4 regions of the Thermomonas brevis genome follow, and region 4 is predicted to be linked to each of the others. Evidence: predicted binding sites of a transcription regulator. Region 4 holds the regulator's gene; each other region holds the start of a gene.
The links. Region 4 encodes FliA, which starts transcription of late flagellar genes. Its sites were predicted from a motif close to TAAAGTTTNNCNNNCNNNGGCCGATAA; they were not measured.

Region 1 (5,096 bases), 350 kb from region 4:
TCGAGGCCAGCACCGGGATCGCCGCCTTCAGATAGCTCATCGCCAGCGCCAGCGGCATGCCGTGGAAATGGCCGGCGGAAATGACCTGCTCCTCCACGTGCGCGGCGTCGGCCTTGTCCGGGAACACCAGCGGGTTGTCGGTGACCGCATTGAGTTCGACGTCGAGCACGCGCTTGGCCTGTTCCAGCGCATCGCGCACCGCGCCATGCACCTGCGGGATGCAGCGCAGCGAATAGCTGTCCTGCGGCTGGTGCTTCTTGCCGCCGCGGAACGGCAGGAAGCGCCGGTAGAACTTCTCGCGGCCGTGGCGCTGCGAGAACGGCACCCAGTCCCAGCCGATGTCGAAGCCCAGCGCCTGCGACGCCGGCGTGTCCCAGCTGGTCGGCAGCCATTGGCGGAACTTCGGCACCAGGTGATAGGCGATGTCGGACAGCGTGGAGCCGTCCAGCAAACGCAGCAGGTTGGCCGCCGTCTTCACCTGCCCCGGATGCGGACGCAGCGCGTGCACCTCCGGCGCGAACGCGCCGAGGCGGCCGGCGAAGGCATCGATGGTCATCGCCGCGGCGAGGTCGGCGGTGTCCAACAGGTCTTCCAGCTGCTGCACCGCAAGCACGCCGGTCGCCAGCATCTGCGCGGTGCCGTTGTTCAGCGCCAAGCCTTCCTTGTAGGACAGCTCGACGGGCTTGAGCCCCTTGCGCGCCAGCGCGTCGGCGCCGGGCATGCGCTGCCCGTCCACGAACGCCTCGCCGCCGCCCAGCAGCACGATGGCGAGGTGCGACAGCGGCGCGAGATCGCCCGACGCGCCCACCGAACCCAGCTGCGGCACCACCGGCACGATGCCGGCGTTGAGCAGATCCGTCAGCGCCTGCAGGGTCTGCACGCGGATGCCGGAATGCCCGCGCAGCAGCGTGTTGATGCGGATGCACAGCATCGCCCGCACCACCTCCGGCGCGAACGGCTCGCCGACGCAGACCGCGTGGGTGACGATCAGGTTGCGCTGCAATTCGATGTGCGGCGACTGCCCGGACTTGGCCGCGCCCGGCAGCTCGTCGCGCAGGCGATGCGCGCCCAGCAGCTTGTCGGCGTTGCTGCCGAAGCCGGTGGAGACGCCGTAGATCGGCTCCTGCTTCTCCACCTGCGCGGCCAGGAAATCGGCGGCGCGCGCCACCCGCGCCAGCGCGTCGGCGTCCAGTTCGACGGCCGCACCGCGCGCCACCGCCACCAGCTGCGCGCGGGTCAGCGACAGGCCGTTCAGGCGCACGGTTTCCAGCTTCTCTGCGCCGCTCATCGCACGCCCTCCGCGATGCCGCCGCGCAGCTGTTCGCGTTCCACCAGCAGCGCCGAGGCCAGCTCGGCCTCCGCCACCTCGAACTGTTCGCCGCGGCGCAGATCCTTCACCGCCACCGCGCCGCGCGCGGCCTCGTCTTCGCCGCGCATCGCCACGAAGCGGATGCCGGCCTTGTCGGCGTATTGCAACTGCTTCGCCAGCTTGCGCGGCTCCAGCTGCGTCTCCACGTTCAGGCCCGCCGCGCGCAGCCGCTGCGACAGCGCCAACGCGTGCTCCAGCCCGGCGTCGTCGAGCAGCGCCACCAGCACGTCCACCGAACTCTCGGCGGTCTGCACCAGCCCGGCATCCTTCAACTGGAAGAACAAGCGGGTCAGGCCGATGGAAATGCCCACGCCCGGCAGCTTCGACTTGGTGTAGTGGCCGGCGAGGTTCTCGTAGCGCCCGCCCGAGCAGATCGAGCCGATCTGCGGATAGGCGTTCAGCGTCGTCTCGTAGACCACGCCGGTGTAGTAGTCCAGCCCGCGCGCGATCGACAGGTTCAGCGCGTAGCGCGACTCCGCCACGCCCAGCGCCTTGAGCTGCGCCAGGATCGCGCGTAGTTCCCCGCGTCCTTCCTCGAACAGCGGCGTGCCCGCACCCAGCGCGTCGAGCTTCGCCAGCGCATCAAAGTGGCCCTGCGAGCGCACCTGCGAGAACGCCATCAGCCTGTCGATGACATCACCGGACAGCCCGAAGCCCTCGCCCGCCAGCGTCGCCCGCACCGCATCGCCGCCGCGCTTGTCCAGCTTGTCCAGCTCGCGCAGCACCAGCAGCTGCGCCTCGCCCTCGATGCCCAGCCCCTCGAAATAGCCGCGCAGCAACTTGCGGTGGTTGAGCTGGATGGTGAACTCGCCGATGGCCAGGCGCTCGAACACCGCCGCGATCACCGCCGGCACCTCGGCGTCGAAGCGCGGCGACAGCGCGTCCTTGCCGATCACGTCGATGTCGCACTGGTAGAACTCGCGGAAGCGCCCGCGCTGGGCGCGCTCGCCCCGATAGACGCGCTGCATCTGGTAGCGGCGGAACGGGAACGCCAGCTCGTGCTCGTGCTCGGCCACGTAGCGCGCCAGCGGCACGGTCAGGTCGAAGCGCAGCGCCAGTTCGGGCAGGCCGTCGCCAGCCTTGTCCAGCGCGCCGGTGGACTGGACGAAATAGACCTGCCGCTCGGTCTCGCCGCCGGACTTGGTCAGCAGCACGTCGGACAGCTCCATCACCGGCGTTTCCACCGGCAGGAAGCCGAAGCGCTCGAAGGTCTGGCGGATGGTGTCCAGCATGCGCTGGAACGCGATCTGGTCGCGCGGCAACAGTTCCATCACGCCGGGCGGGGTACGCGGCTTGATCAAGGCAGACTCCGGGGGGACGCGGAAAACCGCTAGTTTAGCGGCCGCAGCCGCCCCGCCGCGGCGCCCTGCCGGCATATCGCCATGAAATGCGTCGCGGGGACTTGCCGTCGCCGCGACATCCCCCTAAAATGCGCGGCTCCGCTGTCGGGGTGTAGCTCAGTCTGGTAGAGCGCTACGTTCGGGACGTAGAGGTCGCAGGTTCGAATCCTGTCTCCCCGACCATCGATTCGCGAAAGGCCGCCGCAAGGCGGTCTTTTCGTTTGCGGATTACGACGGGATGCCGCGCCGCCCTTCCCGCCCGCGGCCGGCCGTTCAGATATTGCCGCTCCCGACGATAATGTAAGGTGCGGCTTCCCCCGGACACGCGTTCGCCCATGCTTATCATCGTCGGCTTCATCGTCGTCCTCCTCAGCGTGATCGGCGGCTTCATCGGCTCGCACGGCAAGCTGGGCGCGCTCTGGCAGCCGTACGAATTCGTGATCATCGGCGGGGCCGCGATCGGCTCGTTCCTGGTCAGCACGCCGATGAAGACGGTGAAGCAGACCGTTTCCGCCACCATCGGCGTGCTCAAGGGGCCGCGCTACCAGCGGCAGAGCTACCTGGACGCGCTCAGCCTGCTCTACGAACTGCTGAACCGCGCGCGCCGCGAGGGCTTCGTGGCGCTGGAAAGCCACATCGAGAACCCGATGGAGAGCGCGCTGTTCGCCAGCTATCCGTCGATCCGCAAGGATCACCACCTGATGGACTTCATCACCGACTGCCTGCGGCTGATGATCGGCTCCAACATCGAGCCGCACGAACTGGAACCGCTGCTGGAGCTGGAGCTGGAGAAGCACCACCACGAAGTGATGGCCCCGGCGCACGCGCTGACCAAGGTGGCGGACAGCCTGCCGGGCTTCGGCATCGTGGCGGCGGTGCTGGGCATCGTCATCACCATGGGCTCGATCGGCGGCGACATCGCCCAGGTCGGCGCGCACGTGGCCGGCGCGCTGGTCGGCACCTTCCTCGGCATCCTGCTGGCCTACGGCTTCGTCGGCCCGCTGGCGTCGGCGATCGAGGCGCGCGCGGAGCAGGATTCGCGCATCTACGAATCGGTCAAGACCGCGCTGCTGGCCAGCCTGCGCGGCTACCCGCCGAAGATCGCGCTGGAGTTCGCCCGCAAGACCGTGCCGTCCACGCTGCGGCCGGGCTTCACAGAATTCGAACAGCACATCAAAGCGCTGAAATAAGCCATGGCCGGCAAGGACGACAAACCCACGGTCATCGTCAGGCGGGTCAAGAAGATCCAGGGCGGCGGCCACCACGGCGGCTCGTGGAAAGTGGCCTACGCCGACTTCGTCACCGCGATGATGGCGTTCTTCCTGGTGATGTGGCTGGTCGGCGCGCTGACCACCAAGCAGCGCGAGGCCATTTCCGACTACTTCAAGAACCCCAGCCCGATGAAGGGCACCAGCCCCGCGCCGTCGCCGGGCATGAACGGCCCCGGCGGCGCCAGCAATTCGATGATCAAGCTGGGCGGCACGATGGAGCTGCCGAAGGGACCGGGCAAGGAGTTCACTCGCGATCCCGGCGACCAGCAGAACGAGGCGGAGAAGCGCCAGCAGGACCGGCAGCGGCTGGAACAGCTGATGCAGGACCTGAAGGAAGCCATCGACAAGAGCCAGGCGCTGGAACCGTTCAAGGACCAGCTGCTGCTGGACATCACCCCGGAAGGGCTGCGCATCCAGATCGTGGACAAGCAGAACCGGCCGATGTTCGACCTCGGCAGCGCCAAGCTGATGCCCTACACGGTGGGCATCCTCCACGAGATCGCCGGCTTCGTGAACCGCGTGCCCAACCGGGTCAGCATCGCCGGGCATACCGACACCGCCAACTACGCCAGCCGCTTCGGTTACAGCAACTGGGAACTGAGCGCCGACCGCGCCAACGCCGCGCGCCGCGCGCTGCTGGAAGGCGGGATGGACGCGGCCAAGGTGGCGCGCGTGGTCGGCTTCGGCGCGGCGGTGCTGTTCGACCGGCAGAACCCGCTCAACCCGATCAACCGCCGCATCAGCATCGTGGTGATGAGCAAGGAAGCGGAGGATGCTGCGCTGGGCCAGAGCGAAAGCCTGCCCGTACCGGTGGCCGCTGCCGCCGCGGCGCAGCCGGCCGCGTCCGCGCCCTCTCCCGCTGCGGTGGCGACGCAGGCCGCCAACTGATCGCGCGTCGCGCGGGTCAGCCCGCGCGCGATTCCGGGTGCCGCACCTGCCCCTCGCCGCGCACCACGAAGCGCTCGATGGTCAGCGCCTCCACGCCCATTGGCCCGTAGGCGTGCAGGCGGGTGGTGGAGATGCCGATTTCCGCGCCGAGGCCGAGCTGGCCGCCGTCGTTGAAGCGCGACGAGGCGTTGACCATCACCGCCGAGCTGCGCACCGCGCGCACGAAGG
Region 2 (5,096 bases), 450 kb from region 4:
ACGGTGCGACCAAGGCTGGAAAGACCTGATTTTAAGGGCTTTCCGGCCTTTTTCGTATCCAGCGCAGTCCAGCCCAGACCAGCCAAATCCGGCGGTAAGAGGCGGTAGGTTTGGCGGTAGCAGGGCACTCCCTTAGCCTGTTACCGTCAAGGAGCCGCCCGATGCCTCTCACCGATACCGCCATCCGCAAGGCGAAGCCTGCCGACCCACCAAGACAAGTGCACAGCAGTGCGAAACAGGCCGGATACCCAGCTACATCAATGGGTTCCGGCCTTTTCTTTGTGCGGCCAAGTGGGTGTTGGTGCATTGCAGGCAGTGCTTGTAGGGGCACATCTAAGCCAAGCCAATCCTTGTGCCCCCACTCAGCTCTAGCCCTGTGCAGAACCGAGAAAATCCAGCGCCTGACTACGGCGATCTGGATGCTGAGGATCACGCCTGCTGGCTACCGGCGCATGAAGTACCGCTTCTCTGTCTCCGGGAAGGAGGACTAGCCGACTCTGACCGCCAACGGCTTCCTGGCCATCACTCATAGCATAGAAATGCGATGCCATCGAATCCCGCATAGTGAGGCAGAGCTGCGCCAAGTCATGCGCTACATCATCGCCATCCCGCGCGGACATTCTTCGAGCAAAACTTGGTCGCACCGGGCGCATCTGAACTGGGCTGCGTCCCGAAGAGAATAATGAGAGAACATGTTATGCAGGAAATGAGGCACCTAGACGCCACCCCGCCGATAAATAGCTTTTCGTTTAATCCGACGCCTAGTAAAGGGTCAGCCAGAATCCGACCACCGTTTGACACCCTTCATATTTTCTTATAGAACACGACCGTCACTATCCGTGACATAACTTGTGGAGGGGAAATGAGAAAGTACGTCCGGCACATTGCAGCCGTATGCGTTCTCCTTGCGATTGCAGCGGTCGCCTACGCGGCACCGGCCAATGGCTACGAAATCACCTACTACGATCAATACGGCAACGTCGTTGGCGAAAAAGCGCTCTACTGCAATGGCGTGCGATTCCAGTGGGGCGAAGTCACAAGCTCTTTCAGCAAGGACACTTGGAGCTGCTCCGGAGGCGGCCCCTGAGAAGCCACAAGAAATGCAATTTCGGAGCACGCCGCTTGGCGTGCTCTTTTCCTATCGCCAAATGCTTCGACAAATCCGCGAAGCGATCCGTTGGGCCTGAGCACGAGAAATTCATGTCGCGCATTCCGTTTCTCGATCTCACGCCAACCTGAAATCAGCCAGGCCTCTCGAAATCCAAGAGCATCAATCTGCTTGCGGCCTCAAGTGAGCAAACATTCTTTACCTTGCATCTAAAAACCGCGCCCACTCCCTGGCCTCGGTTTTGACCTTCGTACTGCACAACACGGCCTTTCGTACTGCCGACAGCGGATCATGTCGATGTCGCAGCACCACCCCATGCCCCACGATTTCCGTCTGCAGCAATCACCCAAGACCTTAGACCGGTCTTTTTTATTACCTGATGCAACCCCATGGCCCAAACGCAAACGGGCCGGCGCAAGGCCGGCCCGTCGTGCATCCACGTGGTGGAAACGTCAGTTCAGCGTCCGGCCGAACTCGTCGACTTCCTTCTCGGCGCGCTCCCGCTGCCAGCCGTACTGCTCCTGCAGCTTGCCGGCGAGGTACTTGCTGTCGCCCTCGGCGACATCGAACACGTCGTCGGTGAGGTCGCCCCACTTCGCCTGTGCCTTGCCCTTCAGCTGCTTCCAGTTGCCGGCGATGATGTCTTTGTTCATGCGGGTTGCTCCATTGGGGGAGGAATGTAGCGACGATCCTGCGCCGTAACGGCATCGCTCATCGCCACGCGCCCAGATTGCAGGTTGCCGCGTTGAGGTCGTGTCGATGATGCGTTAGGCGGAAGTGACGGCCGCCCGGCATTCATCGCGCGGACAGGCCGCCCAGCCGGCTCCGGTTCCGCTTCCGAGGGGGCCCGTCGGGGCCGTATACGCTCAAGGTTCCGGCGCCGACGGCGATATAGTCGGATATGACCGCATCACGGGGGCGCGGCCCTGCGTGGCGCGGATGTCCGGTTCGGGTCGAGGGGGAACACCATGCGGATGATCGGGGCGGCAACGAAATCGGTCGTGGCGCGCACCGCGCTGGTCCTCGGCCTTGTCTCCGCCCTCTGCTTCGCCGGCGCGGCCTGGATGATCCAGGACAAGGCGGCGCAGGTGCAGGAAGCGTCCGCGATGAAGGAGCTGGAGCAGCTGGCGCAGGCCGAAGCCGCCAAGGTGCGCGGCGACGCCACCGAGACCCTGTCCCGCGTGCGCGGCCTGGCCGACGCGACGCTGACCATGATGGCGCGCGGCAACGCTGGCCGCGGCGAGGCCTCCGAGCTGGTGCACCGCTACGCCGGCAACGACCCGGCCGCGCTGGGCTACTGGCTGGAGTTCGAGCCCGACGGTTTCGACGGCCAGGACGCCAAGTTCGCCCGCAGCTGGCCCGAGGGCGAGCCCGACGCCGCCACGCTGGAAGACCTCTTCGCCAAGGAAACACCGGACGAGCGCACCAGCAACGACGCCGGCCGCATCTCCATCTACTGGACCCGCGGCCCGTCGGGCGCCACCTCGCTGCAGATCAACACCGGCGCCGAGAACAGCATCACCGTGGTCGGCAAGGACGCGCCCGGCTACTACACGGCGGTGCGCGAGCGCGGCGACGAGCTGATGTTCGAACCCTACCTGGACGACGTCGGCGACGCCAAGGTGCTGATGACCAGCCTGATGGTGCCGCTGAAGGTGGACGGCCAGTTCCGCGGCGTGGCCGGCGCCGACATCGCGCTGTCCGCGATCCAGGCCAACCTCGCGAAGATCCGCCCCTACCAGCGCGGCGTGGTGCGCCTGCTCTCGCCCACCGGCATGGTGCTGGCCGCGCCGGAAGCGCAGACCCTCGGCAAGCCGTTCTCCAGCGACCTCGCGCCGGTGCTGGCGAAGCTCGCCAAGGGCGAGATCGTCCGCCAGCGCGTGTTCGATCCCACCGTGAGCGGCGAGGTGTTCCGCGTCTACGTGCCCGTCACCGCCGGCCGCGCGCCGGACGCGTTCGCGCTGATGGTGTCCGCGCCGGTCGATGCGGTGATGGCGGGCGTGGTCGAGATCCGCAACCGGGTGATCCTGGTCGGCATCGTCAGCGTGCTGCTGCTGGTCGCGGTGGTCGTGCTGCTGCTGCGCCGGCTGGTCGGCGCGCCGCTGCAGGGCATCGTGCGCGGCGTCGACGCGGTGGCGGCCGGGCAGCTGGACTATCCGATCGCGGCCGGCGGCGACGACGAGGTCGGCCAGGTCTCGCGCGCGCTGCGCAAGATGCAGGCCGACCTGAAGGCGCGGCTGGACGCCGAGCGCAAGATCGCCGCCGAGAACCTGCGCGTGCGCATCGCCCTGGACAACGCCGGCACCGCGATGCTGATCGCCGGCGCCGACGGCTTGGTGGCCTACGCCAACCCGGCGATGCGCCGGCTGCTGGCGCAGTACAGGCACGCGCTCGCGCGGCACCTGCCGCGCGCCGATCTCGACACGCTCGAAGGCCAACCGCTGGCGCAGCTGCAACCGGAAGGCAGCGCCGATCCGGCGAAGATCGACGCCATCGGCCAGTCCGAACTGGCGCTCGGCAGCGCGGTGTTCGCGCAGACCGCGGCGCCGGTGGTGTCGCCGGAGGGCGAGCGGCTGGGCGTGGTGGTGGAATGGCGCGACCGCAGCCAGGAAGTGGCGGTGGAAGCCGAGGTCGGCGAGGTCATCGAGGCGGCCGCTGCGGGCGACCTGTCCAAGCGCATCGAGATCGCCGGCAAGAGCGGCTTCTTCCGCCGCCTCGCCGAAGGCGTGGACGGCATGCTGGACGCCAACGCCGGCACCATGTCCGACGTGCAGCGCGTACTCGGCGCGCTGGCGCAGGGCGACCTGACCCAGCGCATCACCGCGGACTACCGCGGCGTGTTCGGGCAGATGCGCGACGACACCAACGCCACCGTCGAACGGCTGACCGACACCATGCGCCGCGTGCAGGCGGCGGTGGACGCGATCCGCACCGCCGCGCGCGAGATCGCCGCCGGCAACAGCGACCTCTCGGCGCGCTCCGAACAGCAGGCGGCCAGCCTGGAGGAAACCGCGGCGTCGATGGAGGAGCTGACCTCCACGGTGAAGAACAACGCCGAGTCCTCCTACCAGGCGCGCCAGCTCGCCACCGGCGCGGCCGACGTGGCCTCGCGCGGCGGCGCGGTGGTCGAGCAGGTGGTCGAGCAGATGAACGGCATCACCGCCGCATCGAAGCAGATCGAGAACATCATCGGCGTGATCGACGGCATCGCCTTCCAGACCAACATCCTCGCCTTGAACGCGGCGGTGGAAGCAGCGCGCGCCGGCGAACAGGGCCGCGGCTTCGCGGTGGTGGCGGGCGAAGTGCGCGCGCTGGCGCAGCGCTCGGCGGAGGCGGCGAAGGAGATCAAGGGCCTGATCGGAGGGTCGGTGGAACGCGTGGATCAGGGCGCGGCGCTGGTCGCGCAGGCCGGCGGCACGATGCAGGAGATCGTCGACGCCGTGCGCCGGGTCAGCGACCTGATGGCGGAGATCTCGGCCGCCTCGCAGGAACAGAGCAGCGGCATCGAGCAGGTCAACCAGACCATCACCCACATGGACGGCGTGACCCAGCAGAACGCGGCGATGGTGGAGCAAGCCTCCGCCGCCGCGCATTCGCTGCAGGAGCAGGCGGACGACCTGGCGGAAGTGGTGTCGGTGTTCCGGATGCGCTGAGCGCGCCTCCGGCGCCGTCCGTCCGCTGCCCGGCGGATGGCGGCGCGACTCGACAAAACCCATCAACCCCGATCGCCGTGCCGGCGCGTTCGCGCTATCCGGCACCCTCGGCATGCCTGTCCCGTTCGCCGGCCCACCTCGAAGGATCACACCGGAATGACCTCCGCCATGACGCTCGGCCGCTTCGCCCTCGCCTTCGCTCTGCTGGCGGGCACGGCCCACGCCGCAACCCCGCAGATCCGCGCCGACGGCGACGTCCAGCTCGCCGCCACGCAGCTGGAATGGACGCTGGACGGCCCGTTCGCGCTGCGCCGCATCGAACTGGTGGTGCGCAA
Region 3 (5,096 bases), 1.6 Mb from region 4:
CCGGCGTGCAGCGCGTTGCGCAGTTCCAGCTCCAGCTCCAGCACGTTCATCGCGGCCTTCTGCTGGGTTTCGTCGAACAGTACGAAGCGCTGCCGGCCGGTCGCCTTGGCGCGGTACAGGGCCACGTCGGCGTCGTGCAGCATCTCGTCGATGGTCAGGTAGCGCGGGTGGCTGATCGCGATGCCGATGCTGACCGAGGCCTGCAGCTCGCGCTCGCCGACGTGGATCGGCTCCTGCATCCGCGCCTGGATGCGCTGCGCGATCTTGCAGGCGGTGGCCGGCTGCTGGCCTTCCTCCAGCAGGATCGCGAACTCGTCGCCGGACAGGCGCGAGACGATGTCGGGGCCGCGCACGCATTCCAGCAGGCGGCGCGAGACCTCGCGCAGCACCGCGTCGCCGGCGAGGTGGCCGAGGCTGTCGTTGAACAGCTTGAAGCGGTCCACGTCGAGGTACAGCAGGGCGAAGCCGTGCTGCGGGTTGCGCTGCTGGCTGGACAGCGCGCGCTCCAGCCGGTCGCGCAGGTACAGGCGGTTGGGCAGGCCGGTGAGCGGGTCGTGCATCACCTGGTGCTTGAGCTGGGCTTCGACCTGCTCGCGCACCGAGATTTCCCGGCGCAGCTCGCGGGTGCGCACCTGCACGCGCTGTTCGAGCTCGGCGTTGAGGTTGCGCAGCGCCTCGGCGTGCTGGCGGCGCTGCACGCTGCTGGCGATCTGGTGGGCGACGAAGGTCAGCAGCTCGGCGTCCTGCGCGCTGTAGATCAGGTCGGGCCGGTAGCTCTGCACCACCACCAGCCCGATGACGCCGTCCGGGCCGAGCAGCGGCGCACCCAGCCAGCACACCGCCGAGGTGCGGGTGTTGTGGTGCTGCCGGTCGATCTCGCCGGCATCGACCAGCCCGCGCACGCCGGCGGTGTCGATCAGCAGGGTCTTGCCGTGGCGGAGCATGTATTCGCTCAGGCCCTGGCTCATCGGCCGCGCCTCGCGCTGTTCGCCGGCGGCGTCGACCGAATACGGGAAGCGCAGGGTGGCGCCGTCGTCCGAGACCAGCGCGATGTAGAAGCTCTCGGCGTCGATCAGCTCGCCGACCGCCTGGTGGATGCTGCGGTAGAAGTCCTCGTCGCTTTCCTGGTTGTTGGCCAGCGCGGCGATCCGGTACAGGGTGGCCTGCAGGTGGGCGGCGCGCTCGCGCTCGGCGATCTGCGCCTGCAGTTGCGCGTTGGCTTCCGCCAGCTCGCGGGTGCGGTCGGCCACGCGCTGCTCCAGCGCCTCCTGGCCGCGCTTGCGCTCGACCGCGTTGAGCACGTGCTCGGCCACGAAGCCCAGCACCGCGCAGTCGGACTGGGTGTAGCCCATGCCCTCGCGATAGCTCTGCACCACCAGCGCGCCGACGATCTGCCCGTCGCGGCGCATCGGCACGCCCATGAAGTCGATCGACGGCGTGCCGAACGCGCCGTCCTCCGCCAGCCCCAGCATCTCGGTGATCTGCGCCGAGGCGCCGCGCACCGGGCGGCCGTGGCGGATCAGGCCGAGGGTGATGCTGTTGCCCATCTGCGAGGTCGGGATGTCCACCTCGGGGTCGTACATCCGGCCGTCCATCTCGTCGGCGAAATAGATGAAGCGGATGGTCTCCTGCTGGCGGTCGTACAGCGCGATGTAGAAGTTCTCGGCGTACATCAGCCGGCCGATGATCTGGTGCAGGCCGCGCAGCAGGCTCTGCATGTCGCGGTCGGAGGCGGCCATGTCGGCGATCGCGAACAGCGCGTGCTGCAGCTGCTCGGCCTGTTCCAGGTCCTTGACCGAGGTTTGCAGGCGCTGGATCGAGAACAGCTCGGACAGGCGCCGCCCGGCCAGCGCCAGCAGCCGCGCCTGCGCGGGCTCCAGCGCGGCCAGGCTGCCCGGCGGGGCCAGCAGGACCGCGCCCGCGTCCTCGGCGCCGGGCGGCAGCAGGCGGGTGTCGAGCGCCTGCGCGGAGGCCGGCGCGCGGCCGGCGAAGGCGTCGGTGGCCGCCTGCACGCGGGCGGGCGAGGCGGCTTCGGGCGGCTCGAACAGGATCTCGCCGTGGTCGGTCCAGGCCACCGCGACGGGCGGCACGCCGCCGTCGCGCAGGCCCTGCAGCAGGGTGGCGGCGGCCTTGCGGATGTCGGCGGCGGCGAGGATCGACAGGCCGGCGGTGGCGAACCCGGACCCGCCTTCCGCGTGATCGTCGCCGCCCCGGTCCGGAGATTGCCTTTCGCTCATGCCTTGGTCCTGTGTCGATGCGGGCCGGCCGCGGGGCCGCGCGTCCCCAGTGTATCGGCCGGCGCGGCCGGTTCTTGGGCGGAAATCCCCGGTTCTGCGCGCCAATCGTGGTTTTCGGCGCCGATCAGCGCGGCCCGCCGTCCAGCGACTGCCGCGCCCGCCGCACGTAGCCGGCCAGGTACCAGCGCCCGTCGATGCGCACCGCCGGCATCCGCGCATCCACCGGCAGCCCGGCCAGCGCGTACTGCACGCGCAGGGTGGCCTCGTCGCCGGTCTGCCGTTCCAGGGTGACGCGCAGGCCGCGCAGGGCGGCGTCGATGTCCAGCCCGTACTGCTGGCGCAGCTGCGCCAGCAGGGTGGCGAGGAAGGGCGACAGCCGGTTCAGGCTCTGGGTCATGCCGAGCGCGGCGAAGGCGGCGTTGCCGGCCTTGCCGTCGATGCCGCTGCGCACCGCGGCGGCGGACAGGGTGGCGAAGAAGCGCTGCGCGCGCTTCGGGTCGGCCAGCGGCGCAGCCAGCGCCCAGCGGCCCAGCGCGGCGATCGCCTGGGCGATGTGGTCCCGGGCGTCGGCGTCGTACTCGGGGTCGTTTTGCACGTATTCGCCGCCGAACACCATCAGGGTGCGGACCGCCTGGTCGATGTCGCGGTCGGCGTTGGCGAACTGTTTGCGGAAGGTCGCCATCAGCGCCTTGTCCGCCTGCGGCACCTGCAGCGCGGCCAGCATGCCGGGGATGTGCGCGTCCAGCGGCAGCTCGTCCAGCGGCCAGCGGCTGCGGCCCTGCGTCCACGCCGTCTCCAGTTCCGCGTGCAGGTCCGGCGGCACCGCCAGCCGGGCGAAGCCGGCGCCGTCGCGTTCCAGCAGGCGGTCGCGCAGCAGGTAGACGGCATCGACCGGACGGAGCGCGGCGGCCTCCGTGGTGCCGGGCCGGGCCGGACCGGGACCGGCGCCGCGCTGGCAGGCCGGCAGCCAAAGCGCCGCCAGCGCCAGGCACAGGGCCAGCGCAAAACGGCGGAGTCGGGCGGGCGTGTCCCCGGCGGGCATCGGCGGAGTGTCGTGGCGCAGGCCGGCTTGTGCAAGCCGCCCGCGCCGGGGCGGGCGGCAAAGAAAAAGGAGGCGCGTGGCCTCCTCGAAATCCGGCTGAGCCGGTGGACGACAGTTGTGGCATGGCTCCGGCCGCAGCCGGATGCCGTGCAGGTTAGCGTCGCCCGGAAGTTTATGCAACAGGCAAGAAAGTCAACGTAACCGATTGATTCTCAATAAGCGCAATGCCCGCTTTCGAGGGCTTGCAGGCGCTGCGGGTAGGCGCCGGCCAGCAGCTGCCGCCAGGCCTGCCAGCCGGCGCGGCCGGCGTCGGCATCGGCCTGGTCGATGGTCTTGTCGACGCGGGTGTAGTGCAGGCCGAGGTAGTCGATGCCGGCCGCGCGCAGCGCCGCGCGCATGTTGTCGATGTTCTTCTGGCCGTCGTCCACCAGCACCACGCGCGGGTAGTGCAGGTTCGCGCGGCGCAGCAGGTCGAGCAGCGCCAGGCCCTTGTCCTGGCCGGTGGTCATGAACACGCCCTGGTCGTAGAGCACGCGCACGGGCTTGGCGTCGGGCGCCTTGCGGAAGTCCCAGCTGCGGCCCTCGGCCTGCCCGCCCAGCATCGTCGGCAGCGCGTAGCCGGCGTCGTGCAGGGTGCGCAGGGTGCCGCCGCGCGACAGCGGATTGCGCGAGGTCAGCAGCAGCTTGTCGTTCGGAAGCGCGTTGATCAGCGCCGGGCCGTCGGGCTGGGTGGCGCGCTGGGTGCCGGTCTCGTAGTTCAGCGAGATCACGTCGAACAGGCAGGGCACCTTGCCCGGATCGCCGGCCGGCAGGGTCTTCTGCCACTCGTACCAGGTGTCGCTGCCGAAGAACCCGGCCGAGGTCAGCAGGGTGTCGTCGATGTCCAGCACCAGCAGGGTGCGCTGACCGGTCTCCGCCAGCGCGGGCGCGACCAGTGCCAGATCGTCGATGTCGCGCACGTCCGAGGCCGCCGCGTCGGGGCGGACCGCGGGCGCGGCGCAGGCGGCGAGCAGCAAAGCGAAGGCGACGGGAAGCAGGCGGCGCATGGGCGGTTCCGGGAAGTGCGGTGGGGCGAGTGTAGCGGCCTTCGATGACGCGTCCGCGGCCGGATCACTCGGCCAGCATCGCGCGGATGTTGGCGAGGCTGGCGCTGCGGCGCTCGGCCTTCTGCATCGCCTCGGCCTCCGGGTCGGCGCCGTCGCGCTGCAGCTCGGCGGCCGGCAGCTCGTCGAGGAAGCGGCTCGGCGACAGCCGCAGCTTGTCGCCCCAGCGCTGCGCCTCCTTCGCGTAGGACAGCCACAGCCGCTCCTTGGCGCGGGTAATGCCGACGTAGAACAGCCGGCGCTCCTCGTCGATGCGGCCTTCCTCGAGGCTGGCCTCGTGCGGCAGGTTGCCGTCCTCGACGCCGACGATGAACACGAAGCGGAACTCCAGCCCCTTCGCCGCGTGCATCGACATCAGCCGCACCTGGTTGCCGGCCTCGCCCTTGTCGGCGTGCGAGAGCAGCGCCAGCGCGGCGGCGAGTTCGCCGGGGCCGGAGGTCTTCGGGCCGTCGAACCAGTCCGCCAGCTCGTCCAGGTTGCGCCGGCGCATCTTGAACTGCGCCTCGTCCTTGCAGCTGGCGCGCAGCGCGGCCAGCAGGCCGGAGCGTTCGTTGAGCTTGCGCACCAGCTCGGCCGGCGGCAGCGCGCGTGCGTCGCCGCGCAGCGCGTTGACGATGTTGGAGAAGCCTTGCAGCGCATTCGCCGCGCGCGCCGGCAGCTGCTGTGCCACCACCATCGACTCGGCCGCGCGCGCCAGCGGCAGGTGCTTGTGCG
Region 4 (5,096 bases):
AGCGCGGCGAGCCCGCGATCCTGCTGGTGCCCGGCGGGATCCGCGCGGCGATCTCGCGGCTGGTGCGCCACAGCGTGCCGCAGCTTTCGGTCCTGGCCTACGGCGAGGTGCCTGAAGACAAGCGGTTGCGGTTGCTCGGCGCGATTGGCTGATCCTGGCCCCCGAAGAGATTGGATTGCGGACCACGAACATGAGAATCAAGCGTTTCACAGCCCCCGACATGCGCACCGCGCTGCGCATGGTCCGCGACGAACAAGGCCCGGACGCCGTGATCCTGTCCAGCCGCCAGGCCGCCGAAGGCGGCGTGGAAGTGGTGGCCGCCACCGATTACGACGAGGCGCTGGTGCAGCAGACCCTGCGCACGATGAGCGCCCCGGCTGCGGAAGCGCCGCCGCCCGCAGCGACACCGACGCCTGCGCCGGCCCGCGAACGCGCCGTGTTCAAGATCGACGGCGTGCCGGTGGCGCCGCTGCCGCAGACGGCCGCACAGCCGTCCCCGCAGTCTTCCCCGCAAGAGCGCCAGCCCAGCCGGCTGGAACAGATGATGGCCGCGTTCAAGCCCGCGCCGCGCGGGCCGGAGCCGATGCCGTCGGCGCAACCGCAGCCGGTGGCCGTCGCGGCGCCGCTTCCGCCGCGCGTCGAACCGCGTGCCGTGATCGATGACGAAATGCAGCCGGCGGATTTCGCCGCCGCCCTGCGCCGCGCGTCGGTTCCGGCCCCGCCGCCGGCCCCGGTCGTGGCGGAAGCGATCGCGCTGGTTCCCGCCCGTTTCGAGCCGGCCGCCGTGGAGCCGGCGCCCGCGCTGCCGGAACCAGCGCCGGAAGAAAGAGTGCAGGACGGCGCGCCCGCCCTGCGCGTGGTCGCCACCGACCCGGCCGTCGCTACCCTGCGCGCCGAACTGGCGGCGATGCGCAAGGTGATCGAGCGCGAGCTGGGCCAGTTCGCGGTCGAGCGCCTGCGCGGCTCGCCCGCCCGCGCGGCGGCGCTCGACGCGCTGGCCGCGTTCGGCTGCGACGACGCGCTGGCCCAGCGCCTCGCCCAGCGCCTCGACCCCACCCTGCCCGCCGACGCCATCCTCGCGCCGCTGCGCGCGGAACTGGCCGCGGAGCTGCCGGTCCTGCGCAACGAACTGCTGGAAGACGGCGGCGTGGTCGCCCTGCTCGGGCCGACCGGCGCCGGCAAGACCACCACCATCGCCAAGCTGGCCGCCCGCTTCGCCGCGCGCCACCGCGCCCGCGACGTCGCCCTGATCAGCGCCGACAACGAACGCGCCGGCGCCCGCGAACAGCTGCACGTGCTCGGCCGGCGGCTGGGCGTCACCGTCTGCGACGCCGACGGCCCTGAAGCGCTGACCCACGCGCTGGAGCAGCTGGAGGACTACCCGCTGGTGCTGATCGACACCGCCGGTCACGGCCTGCGCGACCGCGCCCTGCTCCGGCAGATCCTGTGGGTGCGCTCCGCCAGCAACGTGCGCAGCCTGCTGGTGCTGCCGGCCAACGCGCATCCGGCCGACCTGTCCGAACTGCTGCGCCGCTACCGCCCGGCGGCGCCCGAAGGCGTGGTGCTGACCAAGCTCGACGAAAGCACCTGCCCGGGAGCAGCGCTCTCGGTGCTGGTGCAGCATAATCTGCCGGTGGCCTACACCGCCGCCGGCCAGTGCGTCCCCGACGACATCGAGCTGGCCGACGCCCGGTACCTGGCCGGCATGATCGACATCCCGCGCCGCGGCGCGACCAGCATTCCTAGCGACGAAGGCCACCATGCATTCGCCTGATTCCGCTTCCAACGCGAACGCCACCCCCTCCGTGCCGCGCGTGATCGCCGTCACCGGCGGCAAGGGCGGCGTCGGCAAGACCACCACCTCCATCAACCTGGCGATGGCGCTGGTGCACGCCGGCCAGCGCACCCTGCTGCTGGACACCGACCTTGGCCTCGCCAACGTCGACGTGATGCTGGGGCTGTCGCCGCAGTACACCCTGGCCGACGTGTTCGCCGGCCGCTGCGAGCTGCGCGACACCGTGGTCGAAGGCCCGCGCGGCCTGCTGGTGGTGCCGGCGGCCTCGGGCAAGCGCCACATGACCGAGCTGCTGCCGCAGCAGCACGTCGGCCTGGTCAACGCGTTCTCGCACCTCGACATCCCGCTGGACGTGATGATCGTGGACACGCCGGCCGGCATCAGCGACGGCGTGCTGACCTTCTGCCAGGCCGCGCAGGACGTGATCCTGGTGGTCTGCGACGAGCCGGCCTCGGTCACCGACGCCTACGCCCTGATCAAGGTGCTGAGCCGCGACCGCGGCGTGAACCGGGTGCAGGTGCTGGCCAACCAGGTGCCCAACGTCAACGAAGGACGGGTGGTGTTCGACAAGCTCGAACGCGTCACCTCGCGCTTCCTCGACGTCACCCTGTCCTACCTCGGCGCCATCCCGCGCGACGAATGGTTGCGGCTGGCCGTGCAGCGCCAGGAATCGGTGGTCGAAGCCTTCCCCACCGCCCCGGCCTCGCTGGCATTCCGTGATATCGTCCGCAAAATCGGACAGTGGCAGGCGCCGCAGGGGCCGCGCGGCCACGTCGAGTTCTTCACCGAACGTCTGATTGCCGCCCAGGGGAGTGCCTGTGCATGATCAACGCGGGGGCCGCCCAGTACCGCGCACAGCAGACCGGTGACGCCGCCGCCATCGTGGGACGGCACGCCGAACTGGTGCGCCGGATCGCCCACCACCTGGCCGCGCGCCTGCCGTCCAGCGTGGAGATCGACGACCTGATCCAGGCCGGCATGATCGGCCTGATCGAGGCCGCGCGTAACTTCCAGTCCGACCAGGGCGCCACCTTCGAGACCTACGCCTCGATCCGCATCCGCGGCGCGATGATCGACGCGATCCGCGCCGGCGACTGGGTGCCGCGCTCGGTGCACCGCCGCTACCGCGACGTGGTCGCCGCCACCCGCAGCATCGAGCAGCGCGAGGGCCGCACCGCCACCTCGCAGGAGATCGCCGGCGCGCTCGGCATGAGCGTCGACGACTACCACCACATCCTGCAGGACGCCGCCCGCGGCCAGCTGCTGAGCCTGGACGAATACGCCGAGGAACACGACGGCGAACCGCGGCTCGACCAGCACGACAGCTTCACCCCCGCCCGCCGCTTCGAGCAGGGCGCGTTCCGTGCCGCCCTCGGCGATGCCATCGACAACCTGCCCGAGCGCGAGCAGCTGGTGCTGTCGCTGTACTACGAGCAGGAAATGAATCTGCGCGAGATCGGCGCGGTCCTCAACGTCAGCGAGTCGCGGGTCTGCCAGATCCACGGCCAGGCCATGCTCCGGCTGCGCTCGCGGCTGACCGACTGGCGCAGCGAGATCGACGCGGAAGTCGCCTGAGCGACGCGTGCCGGTGCTGCATCGGCGCCCCGGATGCGGCAACATCAAGTTTTCCGCTCCACAACCGATACCGACACCGTTACCTACAGGATCCACTATGGACAAGGGCATCCGCATCCTCATCGTTGACGATTTCTCGACCATGCGCCGCATCGTCAAGAACCTGCTCAGCGATCTGGGCTTCACCAACTTCGCGGAAGCGGACGACGGCTCGACCGCGCTGGTCGAGCTGCAGAAGGCCAAGTTCGACCTGGTCGTCACCGACTGGAACATGCCCGGCATGCCCGGCATCGACCTGCTCAAGGCGATCCGCGCCGACGCCGCGCTGGCCAAGATTCCCGTGCTGATGGTCACCGCCGAGGCCAAGCGCGAGCAGATCATCGAAGCCGCGCAGGCCGGCGTGAACGGCTACATCATCAAGCCGTTCACCGCCGCCACCCTGGAAGACAAGCTGGTCAAGATCTTCGAACGCATGGAGAAAGCCGCATGAGCATGCCCACGCGTCCGCCCTCCATGCCCGCCGGCGACGCCCAGATCGTCGAGCGCCTGCACGCGGCGATGTCCGCGCTGGAACAGGGCGACAACGCGGCCTGGAAGCACCATCTGGATTCCCTGCTCGAATGGCGCCGCCAGCCGGTGGTGGAAAGCCTGGTCAAGCTCGCGCGCGAACTGGACGACCTGGAGCGCACGATCGACGCGCGCATCCCCGGCGCCGGCACCGCGTCCGCCAACGGCGGCCTGCCGGACGCGTGCAGCCGGCTCGAACACGTGGTCAAGATGACCGAAGAGGCCAGCATGCGCACGCTCGACCTCGCCGACGAATGCCGCACCCTGCTGGGCACCATCGGCGCCGAGCACGAGGCCACCGTCGACGCGATCCGCTCGCGGCTGTCGGCGATGGTGGAAGCGCAGAGCTTCCAGGACCTCACCGGCCAGATCATCCAGCGGGTGATCCAGCTGATCCGCTCCCTGCAATCCGGCCTTGGCGACATCCAGGCGCTGCACGGCGAAGACGGCAAGGGCCACGGCCCCGCCGTCAACGGCGTCGATCCTCCCGCAGCCACCCAGGACGAAGCCAACGACCTGCTCGCCAACCTCGGACTCTGAGCATGTCGGCGGACGGCTACGACGCCCGCGCGGACTTCCTGATCGAGGCGCGGGAGATCCTCGACCGCCTCGGCGAGCAGGTGGTGGCGCTGGAACAGGATCCGGGCGACCGCCCGACGCTCGACGCCGTGTTCCGCGGCTTCCACACCATCAAGGGCGGCGCGGGCTTCCTCGACCTGCCGCCGATGGTGGCGCTCTGCCACGCCTTCGAGGACCGCATCGACGCCGCCCGCAGCGGCACCCGCGAGCTGGACGCGGCCGCGTTCGACGGCGCCCAGCGCGCGGTGGACCTGCTGCTGGACATGCTGGACGCGCTGGGCCGCGGCGAAGACCTCGGCGAGGTCGATGCCGCCCTGCTGCGCCAGGTGCGCGGCGGGGACGCCCCGGCCGCCGCGCCGGCGCCGGCCGCGTTGGACCTGCCGGACAACCTCGACGACCTCGACTTCGACGCCCTGCTCGACAGCCTGCACGGCGAAGGCGCCATCCCCGGCGCGGCGCCCGCGCCCGCCCCGGTTGCCGCGCCGCCTCCGCCCAGGCCCGCAGCGCCCGCAAAACCGGCCGCCGCCGAAAAACCGGCGCCCGCCGCGACGGAAACCGAACAGACCGTGCGCGTCGACGT

Region 1: a site for FliA is predicted at 2,982-3,008, ahead of motA (flagellar motor stator protein MotA). Genes of this name have one in related genera too.
Region 2: a site for FliA is predicted at 1,975-2,001, ahead of H9L17_RS16120 (methyl-accepting chemotaxis protein). Genes of this name have one in related genera too.
Region 3: a site for FliA is predicted at 2,289-2,315, ahead of H9L17_RS07915 (GGDEF domain-containing protein). Genes of this name have one in related genera too.

Annotation. Positions count from the first base shown of each region.
Region 1 covers NZ_CP060711.1:3,171,466-3,176,561, reverse strand. Annotated here, with positions in the region: gene H9L17_RS14695 (HAL/PAL/TAL family ammonia-lyase) at 1-1,288, opposite strand, end outside; gene hisS (histidine--tRNA ligase) at 1,285-2,670, opposite strand; tRNA gene H9L17_RS14685 (tRNA-Pro) at 2,816-2,892, shown strand; gene motA (flagellar motor stator protein MotA) at 3,045-3,899, shown strand; partial or broken gene motB (flagellar motor protein MotB) at 3,903-4,862, shown strand; gene H9L17_RS14670 (glutamate-5-semialdehyde dehydrogenase) at 4,885-5,096, opposite strand, start outside.
Region 2 covers NZ_CP060711.1:534,307-539,402, forward strand. Annotated here, with positions in the region: gene H9L17_RS02500 (DUF6289 family protein) at 863-1,087, shown strand; gene H9L17_RS02505 (CsbD family protein) at 1,561-1,761, opposite strand; gene H9L17_RS16120 (methyl-accepting chemotaxis protein) at 2,077-4,761, shown strand; gene H9L17_RS02515 (VIT domain-containing protein) at 4,918-5,096, shown strand, end outside.
Region 3 covers NZ_CP060711.1:1,701,629-1,706,724, reverse strand. Annotated here, with positions in the region: gene H9L17_RS07915 (GGDEF domain-containing protein) at 1-2,237, opposite strand, end outside; gene H9L17_RS07910 (hypothetical protein) at 2,362-3,279, opposite strand; gene H9L17_RS07905 (DUF2608 domain-containing protein) at 3,492-4,325, opposite strand; gene H9L17_RS07900 (UvrD-helicase domain-containing protein) at 4,390-5,096, opposite strand, start outside.
Region 4 covers NZ_CP060711.1:81,865-86,960, reverse strand. Annotated here, with positions in the region: gene flhA (flagellar biosynthesis protein FlhA) at 1-152, shown strand, start outside; gene flhF (flagellar biosynthesis GTPase FlhF) at 221-1,774, shown strand; gene H9L17_RS00360 (P-loop NTPase) at 1,761-2,621, shown strand; gene H9L17_RS00355 (RNA polymerase sigma factor FliA) at 2,618-3,370, shown strand; gene cheY (chemotaxis response regulator CheY) at 3,468-3,860, shown strand; gene H9L17_RS00345 (protein phosphatase CheZ) at 3,857-4,477, shown strand; gene H9L17_RS00340 (chemotaxis protein CheA) at 4,480-5,096, shown strand, end outside.